One region of the Mesorhizobium sp. M0011 genome, then DNA from elsewhere that is predicted to be linked to it. Evidence: riboswitches for the same ligand, from Rfam matches in the RefSeq annotation. Region 1 holds a riboswitch; the other holds the start of a gene.
What was found. A riboswitch is a leader RNA that binds a small molecule or an ion and turns the genes downstream of it on or off. The one in region 1 is predicted to bind S-adenosylmethionine.

Region 1 (11,356 bases):
TGGGTCGGATAGAGTTTGGCCTCCGCGCCGGCCTTGCCATATTCATTCTGGGCATAGTCGGCCTGCGTGGTCGAAGCCTGGGCGCCGACCGTCTTGCCGGCAAGGGCCGCCGGTTCGGTCGAGGTCAGGTCGCTGTCCTTCGGCGCCACCAGAGCGAGCGGTGTCGTATAATATTTGTTGGTGAAGGCGACCTGCTTCTTGCGCTCCTCGGTGATGCTCATCGAGGCGATGATGGCGTCGAATTTCTTCGCCTGCAAAGCGGGAATGATGCCGTCCCAGTCCTGCGTGACGATCTCGCATTCGACCTTCATCTGCGCGCACAGCGCATTGGCGATGTCGATGTCGAAGCCTTCGACCTTGCCGTCAGCGGTAATGGTGTTGAACGGCGGATAGGCGCCCTCGGTGCCGATCTTGATTTTCTCCTGCGCCTGCGAAAGCGAGCCGGCCGCCATCACCAGCATGGCAGCGCCTGCTGCCGATATGATCCATTTTGAAATCTGCATTTTCTTGGTTCCCCTTGAACGCCGGCATCTTGACGGGCGGCAAGGCAGCCAAGCATGGCGCGCCGGTACAGGCAAGTATTTTGCCTTGGGGCAATGAGGTCAGCGCGCGGCGCGGAAATGCTTGGACAGCTTCAGGCCCTGCGCCTGGTAGTTGGAGCCGAGATCGGTGCCGTAGAGGGCCTGCGGCCGCTTCAGCATGTGTTCGTAGACCAGCCGGCCGACGATCTGGCCATGGTCGAGAATGAACGGCACTTCATGACTGCGCACTTCCAGCACCGCCCGGCTGCCCGTGCCGCCAGACGCGGAATGGCCAAAGCCCGGATCGAAGAAGCCGGCATAGTGGACGCGGAACTCGCCGACCAGCGGATCGAAGGGCGTCATCTCGGCGGCGTAGAGCGGCGGCACATGCACCGCCTCCTGGCTGACGAGGATGTAGAACTCGTCGGGGTCGAGCACCAGTTCGCCGGCGCCGCTCTTGTGGATCGGCTCCCAGAAGTCGACGACTTCCTGGGCCGCGCGCTTGTCGACATCGACGAGGCCGGTGTGATGCTTGCCGCGATAGCCGACCAGACCGTTTTGGTCGCCGTTGAGGTCGATCGACAGCGCGATGCCGCCGCCGGAAATGTTCGGCGGCTCGGTGGCGACCAGCGTCTGCGCGCGATGCAGCTCGTGCAGTTCGGCTTCCGAGAGCAGCGCATTGCCGGTCCGGAAGCGGATCTGCGACAGGCGCGAGCCGGTGCGCACGACGATCGGGAAGGTGCGCGGGCTGACTTCCAGAAAGAGCGGGCCATGATAGCCGGCAGCGATCTTGTCGAACTCATGGCCGCGATCGGTCATGACCCGGGTAAAGATGTCGAGCCGCCCGGTCGAGCTCTTCGGATTTGCCGAGGCCGAAATGTCCGCCGGCAGCGCCAGGCTTTCAAGCAAGGGCACGATATAGACGCAGCCGGTCTCCAGCACCGCGCCCTCGGCAAGATTGATCTCGTGCAGCTGCAGCCGGTCGAGTTTTTCCGAGACCTTGTGGTTGGGGCCGGGCAGGAAGGAGGCCCGCACCCGCCAGGCCTTGTCGCCGAGCCTGAGATCGAGACTGGCCGGCTGGATCTGGTCGGCGTCGAGCGCACGCGCCGACTTCAGCGCGCCGGACTGGAACAGCGCCGATATGTCCTGATCGGGAAGAATGCCTGTCTGCCGCAAGGCTCCACTCCTAGGTCAGACGTTTTTCTTGTCGCAGGTTCTGGTCGCAAAACCGTGGAACACTTTTGCGGAACCTGCTTGGTAGAAACCTCTTAATGAAGCCGGCAATTGACGCAAGCGTGGCGCGGGTCTAAAGGGTCGTTATCCCGTGGTGATTTGGCCGGTCGGCTTGCAGCCACGTTAAACAAGTCGCTAAAGGACCGTCGGGCCGCAAGGCCGTATGGACCGGTTGCGACTTTCGCGGCCGGTTTTTTTGTGTCTGGAAGAAAAGCGATGAGCACCAAGAAGCACAACTGGAAGCCTCAGACGGCACTCGTGCACAGCGGAACGCTGCGTTCCGGTTTCGGCGAAACGTCGGAAGCGATTTACCTGACCCAGGGCTATGTCTACGAAACGGCACAGGCCGCCGAAGCCCGTTTCAAGGGCGAGGAGCCAGGCTTCATCTATTCGCGCTACGCCAATCCGACCGTCGACATGTTCGAGAAGCGCATGTGCGCCCTCGAAGGCGCCGAAGATGCCCGCGCCACCGCCTCCGGCATGGCCGCGGTGACGGCCGCCCTTCTGTGCAGCGCTAAGGCCGGCGACCACATCGTGGCGGCGCGTGCGCTGTTCGGATCCTGCCGCTGGGTGGTCGAGACGCTGGCGCCGAGATACGGCATCGAGGCGACGCTGGTCGACGGCACGGATATCGCCAATTGGGAAAAGGCGGTCAAGCCGAACACCAAGCTGTTCTTCCTGGAAAGCCCGACCAATCCGACGCTGGAAGTGGTCGATATCGCCGCTGTCGCTTCGCTTGCCAATTCGATCGGCGCAAGGCTGATCGTCGACAATGTCTTCGCCACGCCCCTGCAGCAGAAGCCCTTGCAGCTCGGCGCCCATATCGTCGTCTATTCGGCGACCAAGCACATAGACGGCCAGGGGCGCTGTCTCGGCGGCGTGATCCTGTCGGACAAGAAGTGGATCGACGAGAACCTGCACGATTATTTCCGCCATACCGGCCCAAGCCTGTCGCCCTTCAACGCCTGGACGCTGCTGAAAGGCCTGGAAACACTGCCGCTGCGCGTGCGCCAGCAGACGGAAAGCGCGGGCAGGATCGCGGATTTCCTGGCCGAACGGCCGGAAATCGCCCGCGTCATCTATCCCGGCCGCGCCGACCACCCGCAGGCCGATATCGTCAAGAAGCAGATGTCGGGCGGCTCGACGCTGATCTGCCTGGACGTCAAGGGCGGCAAGCAGGCGGCCTTCGCCTTGCAGAACGCGCTCGACATCGTCTTGATCTCCAACAATCTCGGCGATGCCAAGAGCCTGATCACCCACCCGGCGACGACGACGCACAAGAATCTGAGCGACGAGGCGCGCGCCGAGCTCGGCATCGGGCCGGGCACGCTCCGGCTGTCGGTCGGGCTGGAAGACACCGACGATCTGCTTGAGGACATCGCGCAGGCGCTGAAGGCCAGGTAGGACCTTCAGGCGCCGGACGGCGTCTCCTCCAGTTCGGCCGTCTTGGTGCCGATGGTCATCGCGTTGCCGCGCCAGTCGACGGCGCCGCCAAGCCAGCCGCGCGCCCACAGCGCTGGCAGGATCAGGTCGCGCATCATGATCGCGGCGACCATGCGTGGCGACAGGTACCAGCCCTTGGACCAGGCCAGCGCGCACTCGGGAAGGTAGAAGGCTACCAGCACTGCAAGGGCGGTTGCCCAGAGGCTGAAGCCGGCACTGGCCGCGGCAATCAGCGCAAGCACCAGCGGCACCAAGGCGCCGGTCAGGATTTCGGGTGCGAAGAACAGCGGGAAAGTGACGCGGCGCAGGCGCGCCCAACGGGCCTGGCGGGACCAGATCTCGTCGAACGTGCGCCGGCCAAGCGGCTGCTCGAAGGGCGCGGCGACGAGATTGACGCGCAGGCCGAGGCCGTTGACCAGCTTGGTCGCGGCGGCGTCCTCGGCGATCTCGGCAGCCAGCGCGCGGATGCCGCCATTGGCGTCGAGCATCGGCTTGTTCCAGAGCATGCTCTTGCCTTGGGCGAAGCCGAGGCCGAGCGCCTCGCCGGCATATTGCCAGCGCGCCTGCAGCGTGTTGAGGAAACCGCATTCGACTTCAGCCCAGAAGCCGGCCGGCCGCGAGCCGATCGGCGTCGAGCAGACAAGGCCGGTATCCGGCCGCCATGCAGCCATCAGATGCTGGACGTAGTCCCTCGGCATCAGCACGTTGGAATCGGCCAGGACGACCCAGTCGTGCCGCGCCGCCTCCCAGCCCTTGACGCAATTGTTGAGTTTCGGATTGGCGCTGATGCGGTCGTCGCCGACAAGCAGCCGGGCCGGCACTTTCGAAAACCGGACGATCGTCCTGTTTATCAATTTGACCACCGGATCGTCGGCATGGGCGACGCAGAAAATCAACTCGTAGCGCGGCCAGTCGAGCGAGAAGGCGCGCTCCAGCGTCTCCTGCGTGAACGGCTCGACGCCGCGCGACGGCACGACGATCGACACCGGCCGTGGCTTGCCGGCCGGCGCGGCAATGGCGCGGCGCCGTTTCAGACGCGAAGCGGCCAGCACGATGCTGGCGAGATTTGAGAGGATGAGGGCAGTTGAAAGCGTGGCGGCTATGAGAGTGAGTTCCATCGAGATCCGGTCACTCCAGGAAAACCGGTCCGCCAGAACAATCTGGCTGGCATGACGACCGATTCAACAATTCGACAGAGCGCCCGAGTCGCGCGGCACTGGTCGGAGCACACCATCATTGTCATGTGTCACTTAAATGACATTCTTTGCCGCCACCTGCGGTTCCGTCCGCAATGACAGGACGCGCACCGTTGACCAGCCCGCGTGGAGCGCCGAAAGTTCGACCTAGAGCCTGTTCCATCCCGATTGAACCGGGATGGGGCTCTATCTCTGTTTCTTTGAGCATGATCTTTTCTGAAAACCGGTTCCCACTTTTCAGGATCATGCTCTAGATTGTTTTGGAGCCGCTTATGTATAGCGCCGTCACGCGCAACATCGAAGTGCAGGTCAGGCCATTCTATCTCGAGGACCGCTCGGATCCCTCGGAGAACCGCTATGTCTGGGGCTACCAGATAACGATCGACAATCAGTCGGACGATTTCGTGCAGCTTCTGTCGCGCTATTGGCACATCACCGACGGCACCGGTCGGGTGGAGGAAGTGCGCGGCCCCGGCGTGGTCGGCGACCAGCCCGAACTCAATCCCGGCGACAGCTACCAATACACGTCCGGTTGCCCGCTCTCGACACCATCCGGCATCATGGTCGGGCACTACACTATGCGCAACAAGCGGGGCGAGACGTTCGACATCGCCATTCCGGCGTTTTCGCTGGACCTGCCAGGGACGCGGCGGACGGTGAATTGATTTCGCCTCACCGGCCGCGGAGCGGCCGGTGAGGCGTGTTTTTTCTCTACTGGGCCGCAAATTCCGCCGGATCGAAGTCATATTGCTTCGAGCAGAATTCGCAGGCGACGTGGATGCCGCCGTCCTCTGTACTGTCCTTGATCTCCTGCGCGGAAAAACCCTCGAGGATGCCGCGGATCTTGTCCTTGGAGCACGAGCACTGGTCGGCGACCGGAACGCCGCCGAAGACGCGCACGCCATGCTCGTGGAACAGCCTGTAGAGCAGCCGCTCGGCGCCGATCGTCGGGTCGATCAGTTCGGTCGGCTCGATCGTACCGAGCAGCGCCAGCAACTCCTGCCAGGAATTGTCGGCCGGATCGTGGATCTCCTCGCGCGGATCACCATCGCCACCCGGCAGGTCCGGCACGCGCATGCGCTCGGGCGACTGCGGCAGGAACTGCGCCAGGATGCCACCGGCGCGCCATTGCTCGCGGGCGCCGCCGGGGCCGGGCGTCAGCAGCTTGGCCACAGACAGCCTGAGATCGGTCGGAATCTGCTCCGACTGACGGAAATAGGTGCGTGCCGCATCTTCCAGCGTCTCGCCGTCGAGCTGGACGATGCCCTGATAGCGCTGCGTGTGAGCGCCCTGGTCGATGGTCAGCGCCAGCACGCCGCTGCCGAGCAGCGTCTGCTGGGAGGTTTCGCCGGCCGCGACCAGCGCTTCCAGCCGGTCGGCATCGAAACGCGCATAGGCGCGCAATGCCGAGGGCGTGGAAAAATCGGCGACCAGCATGTCGACAGGCCCGTCGGTGCGGGTCTGCAGGATGAACTTGCCCTCGAACTTCAGCGAAGTGCCGAGCAGCACGGTCAGCACACAGGCCTCCGCCAGCAGGCGGGCGACCGGCTCGGGATAATCGTGGCGGCCGAGGATGGCGTCCAGCATCGGCCCGAGTTGGACCGTGCGGCCCCGCACATCGAGCGGGCCGACCTCGAACGGCACGACGTGATCGTCGCCGGCATAGCCGAATTCGCCGAGTTTGGGGTGATGTTCAGTCACTTGATAGGTTTCCAACATGACAAAGCTCCAGGGCGCGGCCATGCCGCCCTCCGGGGCGCATGCGTCGAAACGCGCTTGATTTGCGTGATGCGGCGCAGATAGGCATCACACCCCCGCAGATCAAGCTCCCAGGGATCAAGCGCCGAGACACTTCAAGCGCCGAGACACCAGGCCAGCACGGCCTTCTGGGCATGGAGCCGGTTCTCGGCCTCGTCGAAGACCACCGAATGCGGTCCGTCGATGACCTCATCGGTCACTTCCTCGCCGCGATGCGCCGGCAGGCAGTGCATGAACAGCGCGTCCGGCTTGGCCCTGGCCATCAGCTTGGCATTGACCTGGTAGGGCGAGAACACATTGTGGCCGCGGGCGCGATGCTCCTGGCCCATCGACACCCAGCAATCGGTGACGATGCAGTCGGCCTGGTCGACGGCCTCCTCGGGCGAGCGGGTGAAGTGCAGCTTGCCGCCATGCGCCTGCGACCAGTCAATGTGCTTCTGCGCCGGCTCGCTTCCTTCGGGCACGGCAACGTTGAGGTTGAAGCGGAACCGCGCCGAGGCCTCGATCAGCGAATGCAGCACATTGTTGCCGTCGCCGGTCCAGGCGATGGTCTTTCCGGCGACCGGACCGCGATGCTCCTCGAAGGTCATGATATCGGCCATCAGCTGGCAGGGATGGGTGTCGTCGGTCAATCCGTTGATCACCGGCACGGTGGCGTTCTCGGTCAGTTCCAGCAGCCGCTCATGCGAGGTGGTGCGGATCATGATCGCATCGACATAGCGCGACAGCACCTTGGCCGTGTCGGCAATGGTCTCGGAACGGCCGAGCTGCATTTCGGTGCCGGTCAGCATGATGGTCTCGCCGCCGAGCTGCCGCATGCCGACGTCGAAGGAGACGCGCGTGCGCGTCGACGGCTTGTCGAAGATCATTGCCAGCACCTTGCCTTCGAGCGGTTTGGTGCGCTCGCCGGCCTTGAGGCGCGCCTTTCGCACCACCGCATCGTCCAGCATCAAGCGCAGATCGCCTTCGGAAACGGCGGAAAGATCGGTGAAATGGCGAACTGACATCAGGAATGTTTCCGGATTACTTCGCGGCGGCGGAGGCGATCGCCTCCGACAGGCCCTTGGCGCCGGCGCGGATGCGGTTGAGCGCGTCATGGATCTCGGCGTCGGTGACGGTGAGCGGCGGCAACAGGCGAATGACGTTGTCGCCGGCCGGAACCGCCAGCAGGTGCTGGTCGCGCAAGGCCATGTTCACCTTGGTGTTGGGCATGGCGCATTTGAGCCCGAGCATCAGCCCGGCACCCCTGATGTCCTCGATGATTTCGGGAAACTCGTCGGCGACCGACGCCAACCCCTGCTTCATCAGCAGCGCCTTGCGTTGGACATCTTCGAGGAAGCCGTCTTCCAGCACGATGTCGAGCACGGCGTTGCCGACTGCCATGGCCAGCGGGTTGCCGCCGAACGTGGTGCCATGCACGCCAGCGGTCATGCCGACGGCCGCTTCATCCGTGGCAAGGCAGGCACCCATCGGGAAGCCGCCGCCAATGCCCTTGGCGATCGCCATGATGTCTGGCGTTACACCTGACCATTCATGCGCAAACAGCTTGCCGGTGCGGCCGATGCCGCACTGGACCTCGTCGTAGATCAACAGCAGGCCGTGCTGCTCGCACAATTGCCTGAGCCGCTTCAGCGACTGCGTCGGCACCGGGCGGATACCGCCCTCGCCCTGCACCGGCTCGATCAGGATCGCGGCCGTCTCCGGCGTGATCGCCTTTTCGGCGGCGTCGATGTCGTCGAAGCCGACCTGATCGAAACCTTCGACCTTGGGGCCGAAGCCCTCGAGATATTTGTACTGGCCGCCGGCCGCGATGGTCGCCAGCGTGCGGCCATGGAAGGCGCCTTCGAAGGTGATGACGCGGAAGCGCTCGGGATGTCCGTTGACGAAATGGTAGCGCCGTGCCGTCTTGATCGCGCATTCCAGCGCCTCGGCGCCGGAATTGGTGAAGAACACCTTGTCGGCGAAGGTGGCGTCGGCCAGCCGCTCGCCGAGCCGGTTCTGCCCGGGGATCTCGTAAAGGTTGGAGACATGCCACAGCTTGGCGGCCTGCTCGGTGAGTGCGGCGACCAGATGCGGATGACCGTGGCCCAGCGAATTGACGGCGATGCCGCCGGCAAAGTCGAGATATCGCTCGCCCTTGTCGGTAATCAGCCATGTGCCTTCCCCGTGGTCGAAGGCCAGGGGTGCGCGAGCAAAGGTCTCGTAAAGCGCCGAACCGCTCATTATATGCGTCTCCGGTACCGGAAAATCAAAAAAGCCGCCAAAGCGGCGGCCTGTGCGGCTTATCCTGTTTTTCGGCCATGAAGTCAACGAAAACGTCGCGTAGTGGCGCGCGGCAAGCCCCCTGACGGGACGCCGGCTCATAAGCGACCGGGCAAGTTGGGGAAAACCGAAAAAACCGATTCGTGTTGCACTTGGGACTCTTGTCACCGAGTCAGCGCATAGAGTAGTTGTAGTCGAGAAATAACTAGATTTCGTGCGGCGGACCTAATCACCAGATATATGTGGTGTCTGCCCCGGCAAATGTTGCCGGGTCGGGAGAAGGATTCCGATTGCCGCACGCTTAGAGGAGCGCGGTCTCATGAACTGGACTGACGAGCGGGTAGAACTCTTGAGAAAACTGTGGTCGGAGGGTCTGAGCGCAAGCCAGATTGCTGCGCAGCTTGGAGGGGTCAGCCGCAATGCGGTCATCGGGAAGGTGCATCGGCTGAAACTCTCGGGCCGCGGTCGCTCGACCGCCACGCCGGCACGCCAGAAAAAGGCGGCACAAGGATCGACCGTCCAGAAATCGGTATCACGGGCAGCAACCACGGCACGCCATGTCACGACATCGATCGGCGCGACGGCCTTGCAGACACAGTTCGACGCCGAACCGGTGGCGCGCCATTACATCCGCCCGGTCGAAAATGTCGTGCTGCCGATCTCGCGGCATCTGCAGCTGGTCGAGCTGACCGAGCGGACCTGCAAATGGCCGAACGGCGACCCGCTTTCAGAGGACTTCCATTTCTGCGGCAACGATGCCGCCGAAACCGGTCCGTACTGCAAGTACCACGCCCGCGTGGCGTTCCAGCCGGCATCGGAGCGGCGGCGGAGCCGATAGTTAGGGATTGGGCAGTAGGGACTAGGCAGTAGGGGCAATATGCTCTGAATTTCTTGCCCTACTGCCTACTGCCTACTGCCTACTGCCTACTGCCTACTGCCTACTGCCTACTGCCTACTGCCTACCCTCACAGCCACCCGTTCTTCCTGAACCGCCAGTAAAGAAACGTGCAGATCAGCACGATAGCGCCCAGAACAACCGGATAGCCGTATTCCATCTTCAGTTCCGGCATGTCGCTGAAATTCATGCCGTAGATGCCGGCGAGCGCCGTCGGCACCGCCAGGATTGCGGCCCAGGAGGCGAGCTTCTTGGTGTTCGCGGTTTCCTGACTCTGGCCGACCAGCAAGCTCGCCTCGAAAGCGAACGCCAGCACCTCGCGCAGGCTGTCGATCTTCTCCTGGACGGTGCGGATGTGATCGGTGACGTCGCGGAACAGCGGATGCATGGCGGTGTGTATCTGCGGCAGCTCGGCGCTGGTCAGCCGTCGGCAGACTTCGACCAGCGGAAGCGCGGCATTGCGCAGGCGCAGGAGATCGCGGCGCAGCATATAGAGCCGCTCGATGTCGGGAGCGGTCATCGGCTTCAGCAGAACCTTGTCCTCGATCGCCTCGACTTCGTCTTCGATCTGCTCGAGCACCGGCATGTAATTGTCGACGATGAAATCGAGAATGGCATAAAGGACGAAATCCTCGCCCTTGGCCAGCGAATGCGGGCAGCTTTCCCAGTGCTGACGAACGGCGGCATAGGACGTCGAGGGACCGTGCCTGACGCTGACGATATAGCCTGAGCCAACAAACAAATGGGTCTCGCCGAAGGTGACCCGGCCGTCGATCAGCTGCGCGGTGCGAGCGACGATGAACAAGGCGTCGCCATATTGCTCGATCTTCGGCCGCTGGTGCGGGTGCTCGGCATCCTCGATCGCCAGCTCATGCAGGTGAAACTGCGCCTGGACGCGCAGCAACAGGTTGCGGTCGGGCTCCAACAGGCCGATCCAGACGACATGACCGGATTTTTTCGCCCATTCGCCGGCTTCCTCGATGGGAATGTCGGCGATGCGGCGCCCGGCCGTGTAGACGCCGCAAGCGATAATGCCGGATATCGGTCCAGTCGCCGGGGTCAGGTTCCGAACATTTTCCATCACGACCTCCCGGAGCAAATCCACGGACGAGGATAGAGCAAAGCCCGGAAAGCTTAGCGTAAATCGGATTACGGTTCGAGAGGCGCGTTCACTTCACCGGCTGCGTCCCGGAAAGGCTGATTTTGTCGGTCTTGTCGCCCTTGGGCCGCTCAGCCGGCAACTGATCGCCGGTGGCGATGTAGTAGATGGTCTCGGCTATGTTGGTGGCGTGATCACCGATACGCTCGATGTTCTTGGCGCAAAACAGCAGATGCGTGCAGGGCGTGATGTTGCGCGGATCTTCCATCATGTAGGTCAGCAATTCGCGAAACAGCGATGTGTACATGGCGTCGATCTGGTCGTCACGATCGCGCACGAAGCCGATTTTCTCCACCGAGCGAGACGCGTAGACGTCGAGCACTTCCTTGAGCTGGGTCAACGCCAGGTTGGACAAAGCCTCGAGGCCGCGGAACAGGCTGGTCGGCTGGCGTCCGTCGGTGACGGCGACCACCCGCTTGGCAACGTTCTTGGCGAGATCGCCAACCCGTTCGAGGTCGGCGGAGATGCGAATGGTCCCGACGATCTCGCGCAAATCCCCCGCCATCGGCTGACGCTTGGCAATGATGATGATCGCCTTGTCGTCGATTTCGCGCTGGCCCTCGTCCAGTACGGTATCGTCGCGGATGACCTTCTGGGCAAGGCCTGGGTCGGCATTGACGAGAGCGGCGACCGCCTGTTCGACCATGCGCTCGGCATGGCCGCCCATCGCGGCGATACGCTTCGACAGATATTTCAACTCCTCGTCATAAGCGCTGACGATGTGCACGGACTGCATGGCAAAATGCCTTCCCACGGGGTGTTTTGATTTTGAGTCGTTTCCTCGAATCCCCGCTGATACGCTAGCCGGATGACAGAAAAAAGAAACAGTCCCCTTGAATTAGGGCGATATCAGTGCGTCGGCAAATGAACCGAGAATGCCGCGCCGTTG
Region 2 (11,356 bases), on a different contig from region 1:
GAAGAGACGGTATGGCAGGACCAGAGGGGCGTCTTGGACGTTCGTGCGAGGCGTCGCGACTGAGCTTCAGCCGCTCGCCTTGTCGAGTTCGGTCATGTCGGCGGCGGTCAGTTTCAGCGACGCCGCCCTGATCAGGCTGTCCATCTGTTCAGGCTTGGTGGCGCTGGCGATCGGCGCGGTGACGCCCGGCCGAGCGATAACCCAGGCAAGCGCCACTTCCGCCTGCTTGGCCGAATGCCTTGATGAAACCGCGTCGAGTGCCGCAAGGATGCGCATGCCGCGCGCATTGAGATAGTCCTTCACCCCGCCGCCACGCGGGCTTTGACCGAGATCGGCCTCGCTGCGGTATTTGCCGCTGAGGAAACCCTTGGCCAGGCTGAAATAGGTGATGACGCCGATGTCCTCGGCCACGCATAGATCGCGCAACGGCCCGTCGAAGGACGAGCGATCGTAAAGATTGTATTCCGGCTGCAGCACCTCGTAGCGCGGCAGGCTGCGCAAGCTCGCCACATCGAGTGCGGCACGCAACTGGCCGGCGTCGAGATTCGAACAGCCGGCATAGCGGATTTTGCCCTTGGCGAGCAGCTTCTCGTAGGCGCCAAGCGTTTCTTCATAGGGCGTTGCAGGGTCCGGCCAATGCGACAGATAGAGATCGATAAACTCGGTCTGCAGCCGCTTCAGCGATGCATCGACGGCCTTTTCGATGTATGCGGCGGACAGGTCCTTGTGCCCCTGCCCCATATCCGAACCGACCTTGGTGATCACCACGACTTTGTCGCGATTGCCACGGTCTTTCATCCATTTGCCGATGATGTTTTCCGATTCACCGCCTTTGTGGCCGGGAACCCAGCGCGAATAGGCATCCGCCGTATCGATGGCGTTGAGGCCGGCGCCGACGAAGCGGTCGAGCAGGTCGAACGAGGTTTTCTCGTCGGCGGTCCAGCCGAAGACGTTGCCGCCCAGAACCAGCGGCGCGATGGACAGGTCGGTGCGACCGAGACGACGTTTCTGCAAGGCGGATCTCCGGGATGATTGGGGCGGGCAAATGGCGCCCGCGGGCTGAGGGTCGGAGCCTAACCTAGGTCTTGCCTGAACGAGGTCAAAGGCCTGGCCGCCTTTTTCCGCAGAGCCAGCTTCACAAAGGCGCGACCTGCCTGGCGACATCCTCCAGCCAGTGGTCGCTTATGCCCAACGCCTCGAGATGCTCAAGCGTGCTCAGCACATAGTCCTCGTTGTTGCCGGACTGGCCGACCGAGCCGCGCACCACGGCCGCCGCATCCGCCGCGTCGAGCGCTCCGGCATATTGCTCGTGGTGGCGGTCGACAATGTAGACCACCGCGTCGACCGTACCGCCCCCGTCGAGGCGAATCTTGAGCATGCGCTCCAGATAGACATTGGTGACCAGTTCGCGCTCGCGAAGATAGGCCATGACCTCGTCGCGCAAGTCGCCGGGGACGCGGAATGCGAGGCCGACGCAGGACCCGCCGCGGTCGAGGCCGAGCACCAGCCCCGGCCGCTCGCGCGTGCCGCGATGCACGAAGGAATAGACGCAGAGCGAGCGCCGGTAGCCATGCAGGCGGGCACGCTGTGTTTCGACATGCGCGAATCCCGGCCGCCAGATCAGCGAGCCATAGCCAAACACCCAAAAATCGCCCATATCGCCGCGCCTGATTGCAAAAGATGCCAACACCGCACCCGGACCGGTGTTTTTTCCGCCCGTCCCGTCTAACTATCGTCTGTCTACCTGGCGGAATCGACTACCCGTCCGCAACACCCATGCGTTAACGAGAGCCAAAGCATGACGTCAAGTGACGAACGCCAGCCGAACAAACGTCGCCGCCTGGTCTGGCTTGCAGCATTCATCGTCGTGCTGCTCGCCCTCTACAGCGGCGGCTGGTTCTATCTGGCTGACCGCGTCAGGAGCGAGGCCGACAAGGCGGTTGCCACGCTCAACAAGAATGGCGTCGAGGCCGGCTGCGCCAATCTCCAGGTCAGCGGCTATCCCTTGAGCTTTACCGTCTCCTGCGACAACCTCGCCTATGAGGACGATGCCAAGAACATTGCGGCTTCAGCCGGCAGTTTCAACGCAGCCGCCCAGATCATCCAGCCTCTGTCGCCGGTTGCCAATCTGCGCGGCCCGCTCAGGACCTCCGTTCCGGACATGGTGCCGCTGTGGATAGACTGGGACAATCTGCAGGCCAATTTCAAATTGTGGTGGCCGCTGCCGCAGCGGATTTCGCTGGAGGCAGAGGGCCTTTCCGGCCAGACCGACCCGGCCGACGACACCGATCCGGTGCAACTGTTCAGCGCCGGCAAGGCATCGAGTCAGTTGCAGCCCAACGGTGAGGATATCGACTATCTCGGCAGTTTCGGCGATCTCGAGATCGACCCCGACGCAATTGGCGGGCGCGTGCTTCCGGCGCTCGATGCCAGTGGCGACGTCACGCTGAAGAACGGTGTCGCGTTGATCGGCACGCAGGTGAAGAGCCTTCGTGGCCAGGCGATCGAAATCCGCAACCTCGACCTGTCGTCGGGGACGGCGCGCATCACCGTTTCGGGACCGCTCTCGGTCGATGCCGAGGGCCTGATCAACGCCGATCTGATGATCAGGCTGAAGGACCCGAAGGCGGTGGCGGCCATTCTCGGCGCCGCCATACCCGAGCAGAAAAGCCAGATCGAGCAGGGCTTTGCTGCCCTGGCGGTGCTCGGCAACGAACCGTCGATGCCGCTGAAGGTGGTCAGGGGCAAGGCCTCGCTCGGCTTCATTCCGCTGGGCAAGATCAAGCCGGTGGAATAGCGCTGCGATGGCAAGACCCGTGAAGCTGCTGAGCGTTGGCGCTTTGACGCTGGACACCATCCTGCGCGTCGAGACGCTGCCCGTGCATCAAGGCAAGTTCATTGCCTCCGACGGCGTCCAGATCGCCTCGGGCATGGCCACGAGTGCTGCCTGCGCCGCGCATCGCCTGGGGGCCGAGGTATCGCTGTGGGCGAGCGCGGGTGACGATGCCGTCGCCGACCAGCTCATCGCCGGCATCGAGGCCGAAGGCGTCGATTGCACCTTTGTGCGCCGCGTCAGAGGCGCCCGCTCGGCGCTGGCCTCGATCCTGGTCGACGCGTATGGCGAGCGCATCATCGTGCCGTTCTATGACGGGCTTGCCCAGGCCGATCCCGAAGCCTTGCCGGTCGCCGACCTCACGGCATTCGACGCCGTACTGGTCGATGTCCGCTAGCCAGGTGCGGCAGCCCTTGCCCTGAGAGCGGCGCGCGCCCTCGGCCGGCCGGCAATCCTCGATGCCGATACCGCACCGTTGCAGATCCTGGAACAGCTGTTGCCGCTCGCCACGCACATCGTCGCTTCGGAAACGGCGGCGCGCATTGTCTGCGGCCAGGCGCTCGATCCGGAAACGGCTTGCGCCGATCTCGCCAGCCGCACCGACGCTTTTGTCGCAGTGACAGGCGGCGCGGCGGGCAGTTGGTGGCACGACCGTCGCGCAGGCTGCGTGCGCCATGTCGCGGCACCGAAGATCAAGGCGATCGACACATTGGCCGCCGGCGATGTCTTTCACGGCGCCTTCGCCGTCGGGCTGGCGGAAGCCATGCCGGTCGAGCAGGCTTTGCGCTTTGCCAGTGCGGCCGCCGCGCTCAAATGCCTGCGCTTCGGCGGCAGGCTTGGTGCGCCGAACCGGGCCGAGACGCTGGCCATGGTTGCGCAGACCTGGCCAGCCTGAAACTGACTTAGCCCTTCGCGGGATGCTCGACGGCCTGGCGACCGAAATCGGGCACGTCGATGTCCTGGCCGGCCTCGATGATCGAGCGGCGCACAGCGCGGGTGCGGGTGAACAGGTCGAAGAGTTTTTCGCCGTCCCCCCAGCGGATCGCGCGTTGCAGGGACGCCAGATCTTCCGAGAACCGCGCCAGCATTTCGAGGATGGCGTCCTTGTTGTGCAGGCACACATCCCGCCACATGGTCGGATCGGAAGCGGCAAGACGCGTGAAGTCGCGGAAGCCGGAAGCCGAATATTTGATCACTTCGGACTTGGTCACCGACTGCAGATCGTCGGCGGTGCCGACGATGTTGTAGGCGATGATGTGCGGCAGGTGCGAGACGATGGCCAGCGTCATGTCGTGATGCTGCGGGTCCATGGTATCGATGTTGGCGCCGCAGCGGCGCCAGAACTCCGACAGCCGCTCCAGCGCGTCCGCGTCGGTATCGGGCAGCGGCGTGAAGATGCACCAGCGATTGTCGAACAGGTCGGCGAAGCCGGCGTCGGGGCCGGATTTTTCCGTGCCCGCCAGCGGGTGGCCGGGAATGAAATGGACGCCTTCAGGGACATAAGGCTGCATCTGCGCGATGACAGACGCCTTGGTCGAGCCGACATCGGTGAGGATCGCGCCCTTCTTCAGCGCCGGCGCGATTTCCTCGGCCACCGCGCCGGATGAGCCGACCGGCACCGAAATGACGACTAGGTCGGCATCGCGGACCGCCTCTTTCGCATCGGTGGTATAGCTATCGCCCAGCCCGAGTTCCTCGGCTCGCGCCAGCGTCGCCGCACTGCGCGTTGATATGGCCACGTGACGGGCCAGCCCCTCGCGGCGGATGACGCGGGCCAGCGACGAGCCGATCAGGCCGATGCCGACCAGCGCGATCTTTTCAAACATCGGTGATGTCATGGCGTTCTAGCTTTTCAGAAATGTCGTGAGAGCGGCGACAACGCCGCGATTGGCTTCTTCGGTGCCGACGGTCATGCGCAACGCGTTGGGAAAGCCATAGCCCGAAACGCGCCGCAATATATAGCCGCGCGCCGTCAGATAGTCGTCCGCCGCCGCCGCCGAATGCTTCTGATCGTCAGGAAAATGAACGAGGACGAAATTGCCGACGCTCGGCGTTACCCGCAGCCCGAGCTTTGTGAATTCCTCGCTCAGCCAGGCCAGCCAGGTCTCGTTGTGCGCCACGCTGCGCTCGACATGGGCGCGGTCGCGGATGGCTGCGATACCGGCCTCGATCGCCGTCGCATTGACGTTGAAGGGACCCCGCACGCGGTTGATGGCGTCGACGATATGCATCGGCGCATACATCCAGCCGATCCGCGCTCCGCCGAGGCCGATCTTGGAGAAGGTACGGGTCATCACCACGTTCTGGGCAGCACCGACCAGCTCGATGCCGGCCTCATAGTCGTTGCGGCGGACATATTCGGCATAGGCCGCGTCTAGCACCAGAAGCACGTGCCTGGGCAGGCCGGCATGCAGGCGGCGCACCTCCTGGAAAGGCACATAGGTGCCGGTCGGATTGTTGGGATTGGCCAGGAACACGATCTTGGTGCGCGGCGTGACGGCTGCGAGGATGGCGTCGATATCGGCGCGCTCGTCTCTTTCCTTGATCGTCACCGGAACGGCACCTGCCGACTGGATGTAGATCTTGTAGACCATGAAGGCGTGTTCGGTGATGACAGCCTCGTCGCCGGGCGCCAGATAAGTCTGCGCCAGCAGGCCGAGGATCTCGTCGGAGCCGTTGGAGCAAATGATGTTCTGCGGGTTGAGACCATGCACCTCGGCGATCGCTTCGCGCAGCCGCCTGGCGGTGCCATCTGGATAGACGTCGAGCTTTCCGGCAATCTCGCGCGCGGCTTCGATCGCTTTCGGCGAGGGCCCTAGCGGATTCTCGTTCGAGGACAGCTTGTGAATCTTGGCGACGCCCGCGGGCGCCGTGCTCTTGCCCGGCACATAGGCGTCTATGTCCATGATGCCCGCGCGCGGGGTTGGACGTGCCTGGTCCGGTGTCTGGCTCATGTCGCAAAATCCGTCGAGAACGCTTCCTGAGGGAAGCCGCAGCGGAAATACAAGCCGTGGCCTGCAATGTCGAGAGGCGACAGCCACCGCCCAAGGCTGGCCGTTGACGCCGGCGCGCCACAGCCCTAGAAGGGGAGCGGACTTCCGTGGTGATTTGGCCGGTCGGCTTGCAGCCACGTTAAACAACTTGCTAAAGGGCCGTTTGCATCCTGTAACCGGCTTTGCGACCGCAATGCCGGTTTTTTGTTGTCCGCGCCGGCCGGACACCCGGATCGGCATCGACTTTCGACAAGCGCGATGCGTGGGCTCAAAGTGTGAGATGGATGTCATGGCCGTTCTGCGTGCCCGCAAAACCAACAACGAGGTCGACCAACCGTCGAGCCCGGTTTTGCGTTTTGGATCCGACAAGCCGCTCAAGCTGGACGCCGGCACGCTGCTGTCACCGTTCCAGATCGCCTACCAGACCTACGGCACGCTGAACGATGCCCGCTCCAACGCCATCCTCGTCTGCCATGCACTGACCGGAGACCAGCACGTCGCCAGCACCAATCCGGTGACCGGCAAGCCTGGCTGGTGGGAAGTGCTGATCGGCCCCGGCAAGATCATCGACACCAATCGCTTCTTCGTCATCTGCTCCAACGTCATCGGCGGTTGCCTTGGGTCCACCGGTCCGGCCTCGACCAATCCCGCCACCGGCAAGCCCTATGGGCTCGACCTGCCCATCATCACCATTCGCGACATGGTGCGGGCGCAGCAGATGCTGATCGACCATTTCGGCATCGAAAAGCTGTTCTGCGTGCTCGGCGGCTCTATGGGCGGCATGCAGGTGCTGGAATGGGCATCGAGCTATCCGGAGCGGGTCTTCTCGGCGCTGCCGATCGCCACCGGCGCGCGCCATTCCTCGCAGAACATCGCCTTTCATGAGGTTGGCCGCCAGGCTGTCATGGCCGATCCGGACTGGCATGGCGGCAAATATTTCGAGCACGGCAAACGCCCGGAAAAAGGCCTGGCGGTGGCGCGCATGGCCGCCCACATCACTTACCTGTCGGAAGCCGCCCTGCACCGCAAGTTCGGCCGCAATCTGCAGGATCGCGAGGCGCTGACCTTCGGCTTCGACGCCGACTTCCAGATCGAAAGCTATCTGCGCCACCAGGGCATGACCTTCGTCGATCGCTTCGACGCCAATTCCTACCTCTACATGACGCGGTCGATGGACTATTTCGACCTTGCCGCCGACCATGGCGGCCGGTTGGCCGATGCCTTCGCCGGAACGAAAACCCGCTTCTGCCTGGTGTCTTTCACCTCGGACTGGCTGTTTCCGACCGAGGAGAGCCGCTCGATCGTGCATGCGCTCAACGCCGCCGGCGCATCGGTATCCTTCGTCGAGATCGAAACCGACCGCGGCCACGACGCATTCCTGCTCGACGAGCCGGAACTGTTTGCCGCCATTAACGGCTTCATCGGCTCGGCGGCACGAGCAAGAGGGCTCTCATCATGAACGTCAATTTCGACCAGCGCGTCGACCTTGAAGTCGTCGCCAACCTCATCCCACCACAGTCGCGCGTGCTCGATGTCGGCTCGGGCGACGGCTCGCTGCTCGAATTGCTGCAGGACAGCAAGCAGGTCGACGGCCGTGGGCTCGAGCTGTCGCAGCGCGGCGTCAACGAATGCGTGGCGCGCGGCCTCTCGGTCATCCAAGGCGATGCCGACAAGGATCTCGAATTCTATCCCGACAAGGGCTTTGACTTCGTCGTCCTCTCGCAGACGCTGCAGGCCACCCGCAACCCGAAGCTGGTGCTCGACGAACTGCTCAGGATCGGCAATCGCGCCATCGTCTCCTTCCCCAATTTCGGCCATTGGCGTGTGCGTCTGTCACTGTTCGTCAACGGCCGCATGCCAGTGACCAAGGATCTGCCCTACTCCTGGTACGACACGCCCAACATCCACTTCTGCACCATCCGCGACTTCGTCAATCTGTGCGACGAGCTCGGCGCGACCGTCGAGAAGGCAACCGCTCTCGACGCCAACGGCCAGAAGATCGGCCTGTCGATGCCGTGGTGGTTCTGGAACTTCTTCGGCCAGCAGGCAGTGTTCTTGCTGAAACGGCAGTAGCCGCAAGCTATTCGAGGATGTCCGTGGCCTTGTGCGGATGTTCGACGCCGTCAGCAAACACCACATCGGCCTCCGAATTGTCCGTGCGCAGCGCCAATATCGCCTGGTAGGCGGACGAATTGTACCAGCCATGCACATGCTGCCTGTCGGGAAATTCGATGATGATCAGATGGCCCGGCCAGTTGTTCTCGATCACCTCGACATCGCCGCCATGGACCAGAAAACGGCCGCCGAAAGGTTCCAGCGTGGCATCGATCTTGTGCAGGTATTCGACGATCTGCGGGCCCATCGTGGCTTGGCGCATATGGGCAACGGCGTAAGCGGTCATAAGTGCACTCCCTTTCAATCGAAGCCGATTGCCGGCTCCACAGGCACAGATACCCAATGGTCGTGACGGAATTCGATTACTCCAAAAGTAATAAGAATGACATGGACGCGATCGTGACGAATCGGCCTGCGCGATCCTGAGGCCGTTTCCAGTCTCCGGCCCTCAGGGTGTTGCCGTTGAGACGCAAGGTTGCGAATTCGTGGTTGCGGACGGATTGAACTCTGCAACCAGATGATGACACGGGAATATGTTTTTCGTAGCGTCATGCTGGACGCGATGCCGAGCGAAGCATGGAGCGGGGAACCTGACCTATTCGATCGTTGTCGAAATGGAAAACGCCAAGTCCATCAATGAAGATGAGATCGGCGTTTCGTTGAGTGCTTTGGCACGGGAAATAGAAGCCGTGACGACAACCGGTCAATACCTAAAACCGGAGGTCATCGTTGTTCATAGCGGATCAGATACCGACACACCGCTTCTCCGGCATCGTCTCACCGAAATTGTTCCGCAACTTGGTATGGTTGCAAATACGGTCTTCAGTGCCTGCACAGGCGGCCGGTACTATGAGATCAAGAACGCAGGCGCCGCGCTGGCCAAGGGCGATATCGTCATTTTCTGCGATTCCGATACAGTGATCGAAGACGGCTGGCTGTCGGCACTTCTCAAACCATTCCAGGACCCGAAGACAATCGCCGTGAACGGTTACACCTATCTCGGCTGTGACGATTTCGCGTCGCGGACCTTTGCGCTTCTGTGGTTCTTCCCGCTGCGTGATGGTGATCGGCGCTTTGCCTCCAAGCGCGCGATGAACGCCAACAATTGCGCCTTCCGCAGAAGCTGGTTAGCCGGCCATCCCTTTCCGGCCAGCAATGGATTCAAGGTTTCTTGCACGTTGCTCACCAGCCAGTTACGAGCAAGCGGGCATGATTTTGTCAGAGTCGATGCCGGGCCAGCCATTATCCTCCGCGCGGTTGGCGCTTTTTCTTTTGGCGTGCCCTGGTCACCGGGCGCGATGCGGACCGGAAATATGTGGCACTGGCATCGCCATCCCAAGCCGCGCGAGTGCTGAAGGCGACAAGACGTTGGTTTTCGACGTCCTGGAAAGTGGGCGGGCGTATTCTGACGCATGCAACTCGGCTCGGAATGCCCGCATGGCAGATCCCGTTTGCACTGATCGTCGGATTGGCCTTTTGCGCGCTGGTTTTTTGTGCACAAGCGGCCATGGCCCTTGGGCTGGTTCGGGACGAGGTTGAAAACGTGCCCCTCTACGTGGGACATAGCTGAAGCACTATGGTCAAAATGGTCAAAACCATCGAACCGACACCTCTCATCACGATCATTACGCCGACCCACAACCGACGCGAAACGGTGTTGCGCGCCGTGGAAAGCGTACTCTCCCAGAGCATGTCGAGGCTTGAGCACATTGTCGTCGACGATGGTTCGACCGATGGAACCGAAGCGGCGCTGGCCCGTATCCAGGACCCGCGGCTGATCTATGTCGGGGCGAAATGGCGAGGCGCCAACGCAGCCAGGAATGCCGGCATCGAGCGCGCGCGGGCACCGTTGGTGACGTTCCTCGATTCCGACGACATCTACATGCCGCACCGGCTTGAACGAACCCTGACCTGGTTCGATGAGAATCCTGCACTGCAAGTGCTGATCAGTTCGTTCGTGTCCCTGAAAGGCAATCGCATCACAAACTGCGTCAACCCCGAGGCGTTCGTGAGCCCTGCAATGCTGGAGCGGACGCTGGTTGGGCAGACCATCTTCATTGCCGGCTCCGCGATCACCGCTCGCCGCGAAGCCTTGCTGGCCATCGGCGGCTACGACAGCGACATCACCCGCATGCAGGATCGCGAATTGCTGCTGCGCCTTGCCCGGCGCTTCGGTGCGCAGTTGTCCAGGGATCTGGACTGGACGAAATACAATTCGGAGAACTCGATTTCCGGCCGCCGTGACGGCTATGTCGAGGCCTATGCGAACCTGATGGGCAAACATCCGCATATTGCCCATGCCTACCCGCACATTCCGCCTTACATGATCTCGCGGCAGCTCATCGCCGACATCCTGCGAGGCAGGATACCGGAGGCATTTCAGGGCTACATGGCCAACCGTTCATCCAAAACGCTTGGCTATTCGCTGCCGGAATTGATGCAAGGCTATGTCCATGGCCGGCGCTGGCGCCGCGATCTCTCCAACGAGTTTCGCAATCAATTTGGTGCCCGGCCCGCTTAAACCGATAGGGATTCCGGGAAATTGTGGAACGGTTTTTCCTCCGGATCGCGTTAACCCCTCTGTCTAGAGCTCAACGGTCAAGTTCGGGAAAATACGGATCCGATAGAAACCGCCTGTCCCGTTCGCCTTGCAGGCAGTCTATCGACGTCGCCGCGTCGACGGGGATGCTTCTCACCTCGTCCTGAATGCCGCTCACTTCCAGGAGCAGCTTGCGCCGGATGGCTGTCGAAAACTCGGCGGCGGCATAGATAGGCAGCACGAAGGAACCGGGCCCGCCGATCACGCACTGCGCATAATACTGGTCGAGATGGCTGAAGGTGGGCGACGGGCTGATCAGGATCGGCAGGCCATTGACGACGATGCCTTTGCCAGTCGCCGCATCACGCGTCGCGGTGACCGGCGGCCCGATATTGTTCGGTCCGTCGCCCGAAATGTCGATGACGCTGCGTTCGCCCTGGAAAGACGTGCGGTCGAAAAGCTCGGTGCCGAAGGCCAGCGCGCCGGAAATCGAAGTGCCGCGAAAGCTGCGGAACGGACGAGCCGCGACCTTGTCGGCAAAGCTGTTCGCGCTCTCGGCACTATCGATAATCTGCCAGCCGATAACCGCGTCGTCGCGCACCGTGCCGGCCCATTCGAAATAGGTCAGCGCTATGCGGCCCTTGGCGCCGGCGCGGACAGCCTTGATGAAGTCGGGATGCCGCAGCGCCTCGACATAACCGGCCCGCTGCAGGGCGAACTCCTTCTCGTCCATCGACAGCGAGATGTCGACCGCCAGCACCAGCTCGACGTCGACGGCGAGCGCATCCGGCGGCGAGGCGGCCGGGGCAGCCTGGGCGCAGGCAAGACAGGCAAGCAGGCGCAGAGCATCAAGCATGGCCGTCGCCAAGATTGTTT

Region 2: linked by a shared signal. The riboswitch ahead of metX (homoserine O-acetyltransferase MetX) and the one ahead of NKK51_RS17445 (O-succinylhomoserine sulfhydrylase) in region 1 are both predicted to bind S-adenosylmethionine.

What each region holds. Positions count from the first base shown of each region.
Region 1 covers NZ_JAMYVQ010000015.1:2,452-13,807, reverse strand. The annotation lists gene NKK51_RS17455 (ABC transporter substrate-binding protein) at 1-503, opposite strand, end outside; gene NKK51_RS17450 (2'-deoxycytidine 5'-triphosphate deaminase) at 603-1,697, opposite strand; SAM riboswitch at 1,836-1,913, shown strand; gene NKK51_RS17445 (O-succinylhomoserine sulfhydrylase) at 1,971-3,158, shown strand; gene NKK51_RS17440 (ceramide glucosyltransferase) at 3,164-4,315, opposite strand; gene NKK51_RS17435 (hypothetical protein) at 4,437-4,640, opposite strand; gene apaG (Co2+/Mg2+ efflux facilitator ApaG/CorD) at 4,666-5,058, shown strand; gene NKK51_RS17425 (Hsp33 family molecular chaperone) at 5,105-6,136, opposite strand; gene argF (ornithine carbamoyltransferase) at 6,247-7,158, opposite strand; gene NKK51_RS17415 (aspartate aminotransferase family protein) at 7,175-8,374, opposite strand; gene NKK51_RS17410 (GcrA family cell cycle regulator) at 8,733-9,251, shown strand; gene NKK51_RS17405 (magnesium and cobalt transport protein CorA) at 9,379-10,389, opposite strand; gene phoU (phosphate signaling complex protein PhoU) at 10,478-11,203, opposite strand; gene NKK51_RS17395 (ATP-binding protein) at 11,317-11,356, opposite strand, start outside.
Region 2 covers NZ_JAMYVQ010000019.1:90,583-101,938, forward strand. The annotation lists gene NKK51_RS20620 (aldo/keto reductase) at 67-1,014, opposite strand; gene NKK51_RS20625 (gamma-glutamylcyclotransferase) at 1,136-1,657, opposite strand; gene NKK51_RS20630 (DUF2125 domain-containing protein) at 1,799-2,797, shown strand; partial or broken gene NKK51_RS20635 (sugar kinase) at 2,805-3,728, shown strand; gene NKK51_RS20640 (prephenate/arogenate dehydrogenase family protein) at 3,736-4,671, opposite strand; gene hisC (histidinol-phosphate transaminase) at 4,678-5,787, opposite strand; SAM riboswitch at 5,924-6,001, shown strand; gene metX (homoserine O-acetyltransferase MetX) at 6,116-7,285, shown strand; gene metW (methionine biosynthesis protein MetW) at 7,282-7,899, shown strand; gene NKK51_RS20660 (DUF1330 domain-containing protein) at 7,907-8,227, opposite strand; gene NKK51_RS20665 (glycosyltransferase) at 8,556-9,296, shown strand; gene NKK51_RS20670 (glycosyltransferase family 2 protein) at 9,527-10,462, shown strand; gene NKK51_RS20675 (DUF1194 domain-containing protein) at 10,533-11,336, opposite strand.